Regions from separate parts of the Kitasatospora sp. NPDC058243 genome, predicted to be linked through region 1. Evidence: riboswitches for the same ligand, from Rfam matches in the RefSeq annotation. Region 1 holds a riboswitch; the other holds the start of a gene.

Region 1 (4,327 bases):
GCGACACCATGTCCCGGGCCCTGGACGGCTTCGAGGACTTCAACCGCCGGGTGCGGCTGCCCCTCGGGTTCCGGATCAAGCAGCCGGCCCGCGAACTGGTCTTCCTCACCCCCTCCGGGCGGGCCGAGTTCTCCACCGCCCCGCTTCCCGACGTCGTTCCCGCCCCGGGCACCCTGGCGCTGGGCACCATGCGCTCCCACGACCAGTGGAACACCACCATCTACTCCGACAACGACCGCTACCGGGGCGTGCGGAACCTGCGCACGCTGGTCTTCCTGAACACCGACGACATGCGCGAGCGCGGCATCGCCGAGCTCGACCCGGTCGACATCACCAGCACCGCGAAGGACGGCAGCACCCGCACGTTGAACGGCTATCTCGCGATCCCGTACGACATCCCGCGCGGCTGCGCGGCGGGCTACATGCCCGAGATGAACGTGCTGTGCGCGATCGGCGACTACAGCACCCAGAGCGACCAGCCGATCATGAAGCACCTCAAGGTCACCGTCACCAAGGCGTAGGAGGCGTAGGGATCAGGCGCGGCGCCTACGCCGACGACTTCGTCTACTCCGACGGCTGCGGCGTCCAGCGGTGCAGGCCCTTGCGGTCGTAGTACCGGGTCATCCCGAAGCCGAAGGCCAGGGCGAGCACCACGCCGACCGCGATCATGGTCCAGCCCCGGGCCAGGCCCGCGTCCGCCCGGGCGTCGAAGAACAGGATCGCCCGGATGCCGTCGCTGAGCTGGCGCATCGGCTCGAAGACGCTGAGGAAGCGGTAGAAGCCGGGCACCGCCTGGAGCGGGATGGTCGCCCCCGAGGAGGGCAGCGCCAGCGCGATGAAGACGAACATGGACACCAGCTGCCCGATCCCGCCGAACGCCGCGTTGATCGCCTGGACCCCGAGGCCGACGGCGAGGCTGGCGCAGTAGGCGAAGACCCAGAGCAGCGCCTGGTGCGGGGCGTCCATGCCGAGGACGGTGACGGAGCAGAGCATCACCAGGGTGGTGGTGAGCAGCATGATGCCGGCCGTCATGACCATCTTCAGCAGCAGGGTCTGGGTGCGGGTGATCGGGACGGTCGGGCGCCGGGTGTGCCAGGGGCCGAGCTCGCTGTCGCTGTAGCCGAGCGCGGTGTCGACGCCGTTGTGGATGATGTTGCCGCCGATGAAGCCGGTCAGCACGGCCAGCAGGGTGTAGTAGAAGGCGCTCAGGCCGAGCCCGCTGTGGGTGCCGATCGGGTGGCCGACCCGGGTGGTGACGGCGAGCGGGTCGGCGAGCAGCAGCCGCGCGGTGGCGCTGGTGCCCGTGCCGGAGCCGGAGCCGGCGGGACCGGCCGGCGGCGCGGCGGCGGTCAGCTCCTTGCCGAGCGCCAGCGAGGCCTGGTGGGCGGCGGACTGGGTGATCTGGGAGGCCAGCGAGGAGCCGAGGCTGCCGAGGCCGGGGTTGGTCAGCACCGTCAGGGTGGGCCGTTCGGTGGCCCGGCCGGTGGTCAGTACCGCCACGTCGGCGGTGAACGCCTTCGGGACGAGCAGCGCGCCGTAGACCTTCCCGGTGGAGAGCTGGTCCATCGCCTCGGCCTGGTCGACCTGGCGCCAGTCGACGGTGCTGCCGGGCGTCCCGGCGACGATCTCCCGGGTGAGCCGCGCGCCCAGGCTCTCCGTCCGGCCCGGCGGCGGCGGGCCCTGATCCGCGTTCACCAGGGCGATCGGGAGCCGGTGCAGGTGCCCGGTCGGGTTGAGGATGCCGCCCATGTAGAGCAGCGAGAGCACCACGGCCAGCAGGCCGCACAGGATGCTCGGAACGAGCCACAGCTTCGCGTGGCGGGCGAGCACGAGGGCCCGCGCCTGCCGGGGACCGTCCTGGGAGCCTGCGGACGCCATGCCACCCCTCGGATTCGGGCGCAACCTGGTGCTGCTGCCGATGCGGTGGGAAGTCGTTCCGTGGCGGCTCGGCGGCAAAACCCCACGTCACCCGATCCGCCCCGCCGTGCTCCGGCCGGGGCCGCCGGGACAGAAGGTAAAGGTTCTACCAAGTACGCAAGTATCGGCCTCCGCGCGGTCTATGCTTCTGGAGGTTTGAAGAAGGCACCTCGTTCGGTGAGGCTTCTTCACGGACACAGGCCACTGATCCGACGACGTCGAGAGACGCCCAGGGTTAGGACAGATCTTCCCGACCTAAGGGTTGATCCGAAGTGGCTTCCGGCCCGACCGGGCTGGACACGCCGTGGAGTGCCAAAGCTCTGACGAGTTGGGGTGAACCGGCGGTCGCTTCGCGCGCCGGCGAACTCCTTGCCGCGTCGATCACACGCACCACGGGGTGCGTCGACCGGGAGGAGGCGAGAGACATGGATTGCAGTAGTCCGGGCCACAGTTGCCCCTGCCCCCGCTTGTCCTCGCACACTCCCGGCACGCGGTAACGACCCTCCCTGCGCACATCTCTGACGGCTCATCACCTGGACACCCGGCTTCGCCGTGCCCGAACGGGCCCGCACCGCCGGGTGGCGATGCGCCGCGCCCGTCCGCAGGGGGATCGCCGCCGTGCGCCCCCGATCGCCCCGCCTGCCCGGGGCCCACGGGAGGATCGTCATGACCACCAACGCCACGCTCGACTCCAAGGTCCCCGCCCCGCGTTCAGCGGTACTGGACGACGCCCACGTCGGCGACATCAAGGGTGCGCTCGGCACCATCCGGCTCGACGACACCACACCGCGCCACGGCCTGTCCGCAAGGCTCAAGACCCTGCTGGCGATCGTCGGCCCCGGCCTGATCGTGATGGTCGGCGACAACGACGCGGGCGCCTTCTCGACGTACGGGCAGGCGGGGCAGAACTACGGCACGCAGCTGCTGTGGACGCTGCTGATGCTGGTCCCGGTGCTGTACGTGAACCAGGAGATGGTGCTGCGCCTGGGCGCCGTCACCGGTGTCGGGCACGCCCGGCTGATCCTGGAGCGCTTCGGGAAGTTCTGGGGCGCGTTCAGTGTCATCGACCTGTTCCTGCTGAACGCGCTGACGCTGGTCACCGAGTTCATCGGTGTCACCCTGGCGGCCGGGTACCTCGGGCTGCCGAAGGTGGCCGCGGTGGTGCTGGCGGCGGTGGTGATCATCGCCTCGGCGTTCACCGGCTCGTTCCGGCGCTTCGAGCGCGTCGCGGTCACGCTGTGCGTGGGTTCGCTGCTGCTGGTGCCGATCTACTTCATGGTCCACCCGAAGACCTCGCAGATGGCGCACGACTTCACGGTGCCGAGCATGCCGGGCGGCTCGGGCCAGCTGGCGGCCGTGATGCTGGTGATCGTCTCCATCGTGGGCACCACCGTCGCCCCGTGGCAGCTGTTCTTCCAGCAGTCGTACGTCATCGACAAGCGGATCACGCCGCGTTTCATGAAGTACGAGAAGGTCGACCTGTGGATCGGGATCGCCATCGTCATCGTCGGCGCCGCCGCGATGATGGGCTTCACCGCCGCGGCCTTCGCCGGCACCGACGGCTTCGGCCAGTTCTCGGATGCGGCCGCCGTCGCCAAGGGCCTTGAGGACAAGGCCGGGCACGTGGTCGGTGTGCTGTTCGCCATCGCGCTGCTGGACGCCTCGATCATCGGCGCCTTCGCCGTGTCCCTCTCCACCGCCTACGCGATCGGCGACGTGTTCGGCATCAGGCACTCGCTGCACCGGGGCGTCAAGGGCGCCAAGGGCTTCTACGCGATCTACGCCGGCCTGGTGGTCGCGGCGGCCGCGATCACGCTGCTGTCCACCGGCTACACCCAGGGCCTGATGACGCAGTTCGTCCAGGTGCTGGCCGGTGTGCTGCTGCCCTCGGCGACGGTGTTCCTGCTGCTGCTGTGCAACGACAAGGCCGTCCTGGGGCCCTGGGTCAACGGGCCCAAGACCAACGCCTTCACCTCCGCCGTGGTCGGCGTGCTGGTGATGCTGTCGCTGATCCTGACCGCCGCCGTGGTCTGGCCCGACATCAGCTCGCAGGCGATCCTGTGGATCATGGCCGGCTGCGGCGTGGCCGCCGTGCTGGTCGCCGGGTACTTCTTCACCATCGGCCGCACCGCCACCAAGGAAGACCCCGTCGACCGCACCGGCCGCGAGGAATGGCGGATGCCCCCGCTGGAGACCCTCGGCAAGCCGGTCATGTCCACCGCCCGCAAGGTCGGCATGGGCGCCCTGCGCGCCTACCTCCTGGTCGCGATGGTGATGGTCATCATCAAGATCGTCCAGACCGCGCTCAACCACTGAGCCGCCGCCGGGGCGGCGCCCGACAGTACCGCCGCCCCGGCCCCGACCCGGAAACCTCGACCGCCCCGCACCCGGGGAAGGAAGGAAGTACGGC
Region 2 (4,327 bases), on a different contig from region 1:
CAGGCGCCGCGTTCGGGCTCCGGCGCTGCCGCGGCCGGGCTGCCGGGAGGCGTGGCGGCGGCGAGCTGGCTCAGCAACGCGCCCGGCTGGGCGACGAGTTCGACCCGGCGGAGGTCGTCCGGGTGCTCGACGACGCCGGTGATGGTGAAGGTGGTCCGCTCCAGGCCGGGAAAGGTGGTGGTGCCGCCGACGGCCAGTCCGGAGTTGTCGAGGAAGGCCCGGGTGGCGGCCAGTTCGCGCGGGCCGCCCGGGGCGTGGCCGTCGACCAGGTCGAGCCGGCCGTGCCAGAGCGGGTCGGCGAGGTCGGCCTCGGTGGTGAGGGTGCGGACCAGGCCTTCGGGGGAGGTGGCGCCGGTCTCCGGGCCCTGCCGGGCGGAGGTGAGCACGCTGCCCGGCGGCAGGAGTCCGGTGACCAGGGCGACGGGGTCGGTGCCGGCGGCCTTCTGCTGCTCGGCCGTGGGCGGCTGCCCGGGGCGGGGCTGGACCGCGAAGGCGCCGTCCTCGGCGACCGGGGCCTGCTCGACGGTCCGGCCGGGGGCGAGCGACGTGACCAGGGCGTCCGCCCCGCCCAGCACCCGTTCGACCCGTTCGGCCGGGGTGAGCTGCCCGCTGCGGTGGACGACGTCGGCGCCGGTGACGCCGAGGACGGGCAGCGCGATCATGGCGACGATCAGGGCGCTGCGGCCCTTGGCGCGCAGCGCGTCGCGGCGGGCGATGCGCAGGGCGACCTTCCAGGCGCCGAGTCTCATCGGGTCACCTCGCCGAAGCCGCCGGCCGCGTGGCCGAAGTCGCCGGACGTGTGGCCGTAGTCGCCGGACGCGTGCCCGGCTCCGTCGGCCGGAGCACTGAGCGGCTCGGTGGTCAGTCGGCGCTTGCCGGTGCGCCGCCCGTGGCTCTCGGAGGCGACCGCGCCGTCCTTCAGGTGGACCACCCGGTCCGCCCAACTGGCGTGCGCCGCCTCGTGGGTGACCATCATCGCGGCGGCCCCGGCGTCGCAGCGGGCGCGCAGCACGGCGAGCACGGCCTCGCCGGTGGCGGAGTCGAGGGCGCCGGTCGGTTCGTCGGCGAGGACGAGCCGGCGCTCGCCGATCAGCGCGCGGGCGATGGCGACGCGCTGCTGCTGGCCGCCGGACATGTCGTCGGGGAAGCGGTCGGCGAGTTCCCCGATGCCGAGTTCCTCCAGGGCGGCGAGCGCCTCGCGGCGGGCGGCGCGTCCGGAGACTCCGTCGAGTTCGCGGGGCAGCGAGATGTTCTCGGCGGCGGTGAGGGCGGGGATCAGGTTGTAGTCCTGGAAGACGTACCCGATGGAGCGCCGCCGAAGGTCGGCGAGCCGGCCGCGGCTGAGGCCGCCGAGGGCCACGCCCTCGACCAGGATCTCGCCCTCGCTGGGCGTGTCGAGTCCGCCGGCCAGGGTCAGCAGGGTGGACTTCCCGGAGCCGGACGGGCCCATGACGGCGACGAACTCGCCGGGGTGGACGGCCAGTTCGACGCCGCGCAGGGCGTGTACCTCGGCGGCGCCCCGCCCGTGCACCCGGGTGACGTTGGCCAGGTGCAGGACGGGTGCGGATCGGGTCGGATCGCTGTGGGACACACTTCCCCCTCGTGAGCTGTTGAGCTGCATATGTCGGTGAACTATATATGCCGGATGGGGGTGCACGTCGAGGGGTGGGTTTGGTCAAGCTTCTACAAAGCTGTCGAAGTTCGGTCGAAACGCCGCTATCCGGGTGAAGGGGAGGGTCTATGCTTGACGAGGTTTGCAAGGCACCTCGTTCGGTGAGGCGTCTTCACGGACACAGGCCACTGACCCGACGACGTCGAGAGACGCCCAGGTTCAGGACAGGTCTTCCCGAGTTAAGGGTTGACCCCAAGTGGCTTCCGGCCCGACCGGGCTGGACACGCCGTGGAGTGCCAAAGCTCTGACGAGTTGGGGTGTGCCGGTCCCGTGGGGCCGGTCCGCTCCTTGCCGTGTCGCGATGCGGTGCACAGACGGTGCACCCCCGACCGGGAGGAGGCGAGAGACATGGACTGCGATAGTCCGGGCCATAGTCGCCCCTGCCCCCGCATGCTCTCGATCACCTCTGGCACGCGGTAACAACCTTCCCTGCGCTCGTTCACCTGACGCTGCGTCATGCGCTCAACCGCGCCCCGACGCACGACGTCTGACGCTCCGTCATGCCCTCACGGCCGCCGCCGCTCAGCGCCGCCGTGCGGTCCGGCGGCGTGCGCTCGCAGGGAGGATCGCTGCTGCGTGCCCCCTGTCGCCCCCTCAAGGAAGGGGGCAGGGAGGCCCTGCCATGACCAACGTGATGCTGGACCCGAAGGTCCCCACCACCACCCGTACCGCCGTGCTCGACGACGCCCACGTCGGCGACATCAGGGGTGCGCTCGGCACCATCCGGCTCGACGACACCACGCCGCGCCACGGCCTGTCCGCGCGGCTCAAGACCCTGCTGGCGATCGTGGGCCCCGGCCTGATCGTGATGGTCGGCGACAACGACGCGGGCGCCTTCTCGACGTACGGGCAGGCGGGGCAGAACTACGGCACGCAGCTGCTGTGGACGCTGCTGATGCTGGTCCCGGTGCTGTACGTGAACCAGGAGATGGTGCTGCGCCTGGGCGCCGTCACCGGTGTCGGCCACGCCCGGCTCATCCTGGAGCGCTTCGGGAAGTTCTGGGGCGCGTTCAGTGTCATCGACCTGTTCCTGCTGAACGCGCTGACGCTGGTCACCGAGTTCATCGGCGTCACCCTGGCCGCCGGGTACCTGGGCCTGCCGAAGGTCGCCTCGGTGGTGCTGGCCGCCGTGATCATCATCGCCTCGGCGTTCACCGGCTCGTTCCGGCGTTTCGAGCGCGTCGCGGTCACGCTGTGCGTGGGTTCGCTGCTGCTGGTGCCGATCTACTTCATGGTCCACCCGAAGACCTCGCAGATGGCGCACGACTTCACGGTGCCGAGCATGCCGGGCGGCTCGGGCCAGCTGGCGGCCGTGATGCTGGTGATCGTCTCCATCGTGGGCACCACCGTCGCCCCGTGGCAGCTGTTCTTCCAGCAGTCGTACGTCATCGACAAGCGGATCACGCCTCGGTTCATGAAGTACGAGAAGGTCGACCTGTGGATCGGGATCGCCATCGTCATCATCGGCGCCGCCGCGATGATGGGCTTCACCGCCGCGGCCTTCGCCGGCACCGACGGCTTCGGCCAGTTCTCCGATGCGGGCGCCGTCGCCAAGGGCCTTGAGGACAAGGCCGGGCACGTGGTGGGTGTGCTGTTCGCCATCGCGCTGCTGGACGCCTCGATCATCGGCGCCTTCGCTGTCTCCCTCTCCACCGCCTACGCGATCGGCGACGTGTTCGGCATCAGGCACTCGCTGCACCGGGGCGTCAAGGGCGCCAAGGGCTTCTACGCGATCTACGCCGGCCTGGTGGTCGCGGCGGCCGCGATCACGCTGCTGTCCACCGGCTACACCCAGGGCCTGATGACGCAGTTCGTCCAGGTGCTGGCCGGTGTGCTGCTGCCCTCGGCGACGGTGTTCCTGCTGCTGCTGTGCAACGACAAGGCCGTCCTGGGGCCGTGGGTCAACGGGCCCAAGACCAACGCCTTCACCTCCGCCGTGGTCGGCGTGCTGGTGATGCTGTCGCTGATCCTGACCGCCGCCGTGGTCTGGCCCGACATCAGCTCGCAGGCGATCCTGTGGATCATGGCCGGCTGCGGCGTGGCGGGCGTGCTGGTCGCCGGGTACTTCTTCACCTTCGGCCGCACCGCCACCAAGGAGGACCCCGTCGACCGCACCGGCCGCGAGGAATGGCGGATGCCCCCGCTGGAGACCCTCGGCAAGCCGGTCATGTCCACCGCCCGCAAGGTCGGCATGGGCGCCCTGCGCGCCTACCTGCTGGTCGCGATGGTGATGGTCATCATCAAGATCGTCCAGACCGCGCTCAACCACTGAGCCGCAGACCGCAGCCCGGACGGACGGGTGGTGGGCAGCGGCCCGCCACCCGTCCGTCCGTCTCCCTGCTCTTCCAGCTCTCCCCGCTCTCCCAGCTCTCCCAGTGAAGGAGGTGCCGTCGTGCACACCCTGACCACCGCCGACTTCCTCGTCCGGCTCGCCACCGGGGTCGCCTGCGGCGCGCTCATCGGCGTCGAACGCCAGTGGCGGGCCAGGATGGCCGGCCTGCGCACCAACGCCCTGGTCGCCGCCGGCGCCACCCTGTTCGTGCTGTACAGCGAGGCCGTCGGCGACGCCGCCAGCCCCACCCGGGTCGCCTCCTACGTCGTCTCCGGCATCGGCTTCCTCGGCGGTGGCGTCATTCTGCGCGACGGCGCCGGCGT

Evidence for each region. A riboswitch is a leader RNA that binds a small molecule or an ion and turns the genes downstream of it on or off. The one in region 1 is predicted to bind magnesium.
Region 2: another riboswitch for magnesium. It lies ahead of ACFVX9_RS25695 (NRAMP family divalent metal transporter); the one in region 1 lies ahead of ACFVX9_RS18155 (NRAMP family divalent metal transporter).

What each region holds. Positions count from the first base shown of each region.
Region 1 covers NZ_JBHVWW010000024.1:82,511-86,837, forward strand. The annotation lists gene ACFVX9_RS18145 (FdhF/YdeP family oxidoreductase) at 1-521, shown strand, start outside; gene ACFVX9_RS18150 (YhgE/Pip domain-containing protein) at 565-1,878, opposite strand; M-box (ykoK) riboswitch at 2,080-2,257, shown strand; gene ACFVX9_RS18155 (NRAMP family divalent metal transporter) at 2,584-4,233, shown strand.
Region 2 covers NZ_JBHVWW010000044.1:24,999-29,325, reverse strand. The annotation lists gene ACFVX9_RS25700 (ABC transporter ATP-binding protein) at 746-1,621, opposite strand; M-box (ykoK) riboswitch at 1,759-1,936, shown strand; gene ACFVX9_RS25695 (NRAMP family divalent metal transporter) at 2,295-3,944, shown strand; gene ACFVX9_RS25690 (MgtC/SapB family protein) at 4,065-4,327, shown strand, end outside.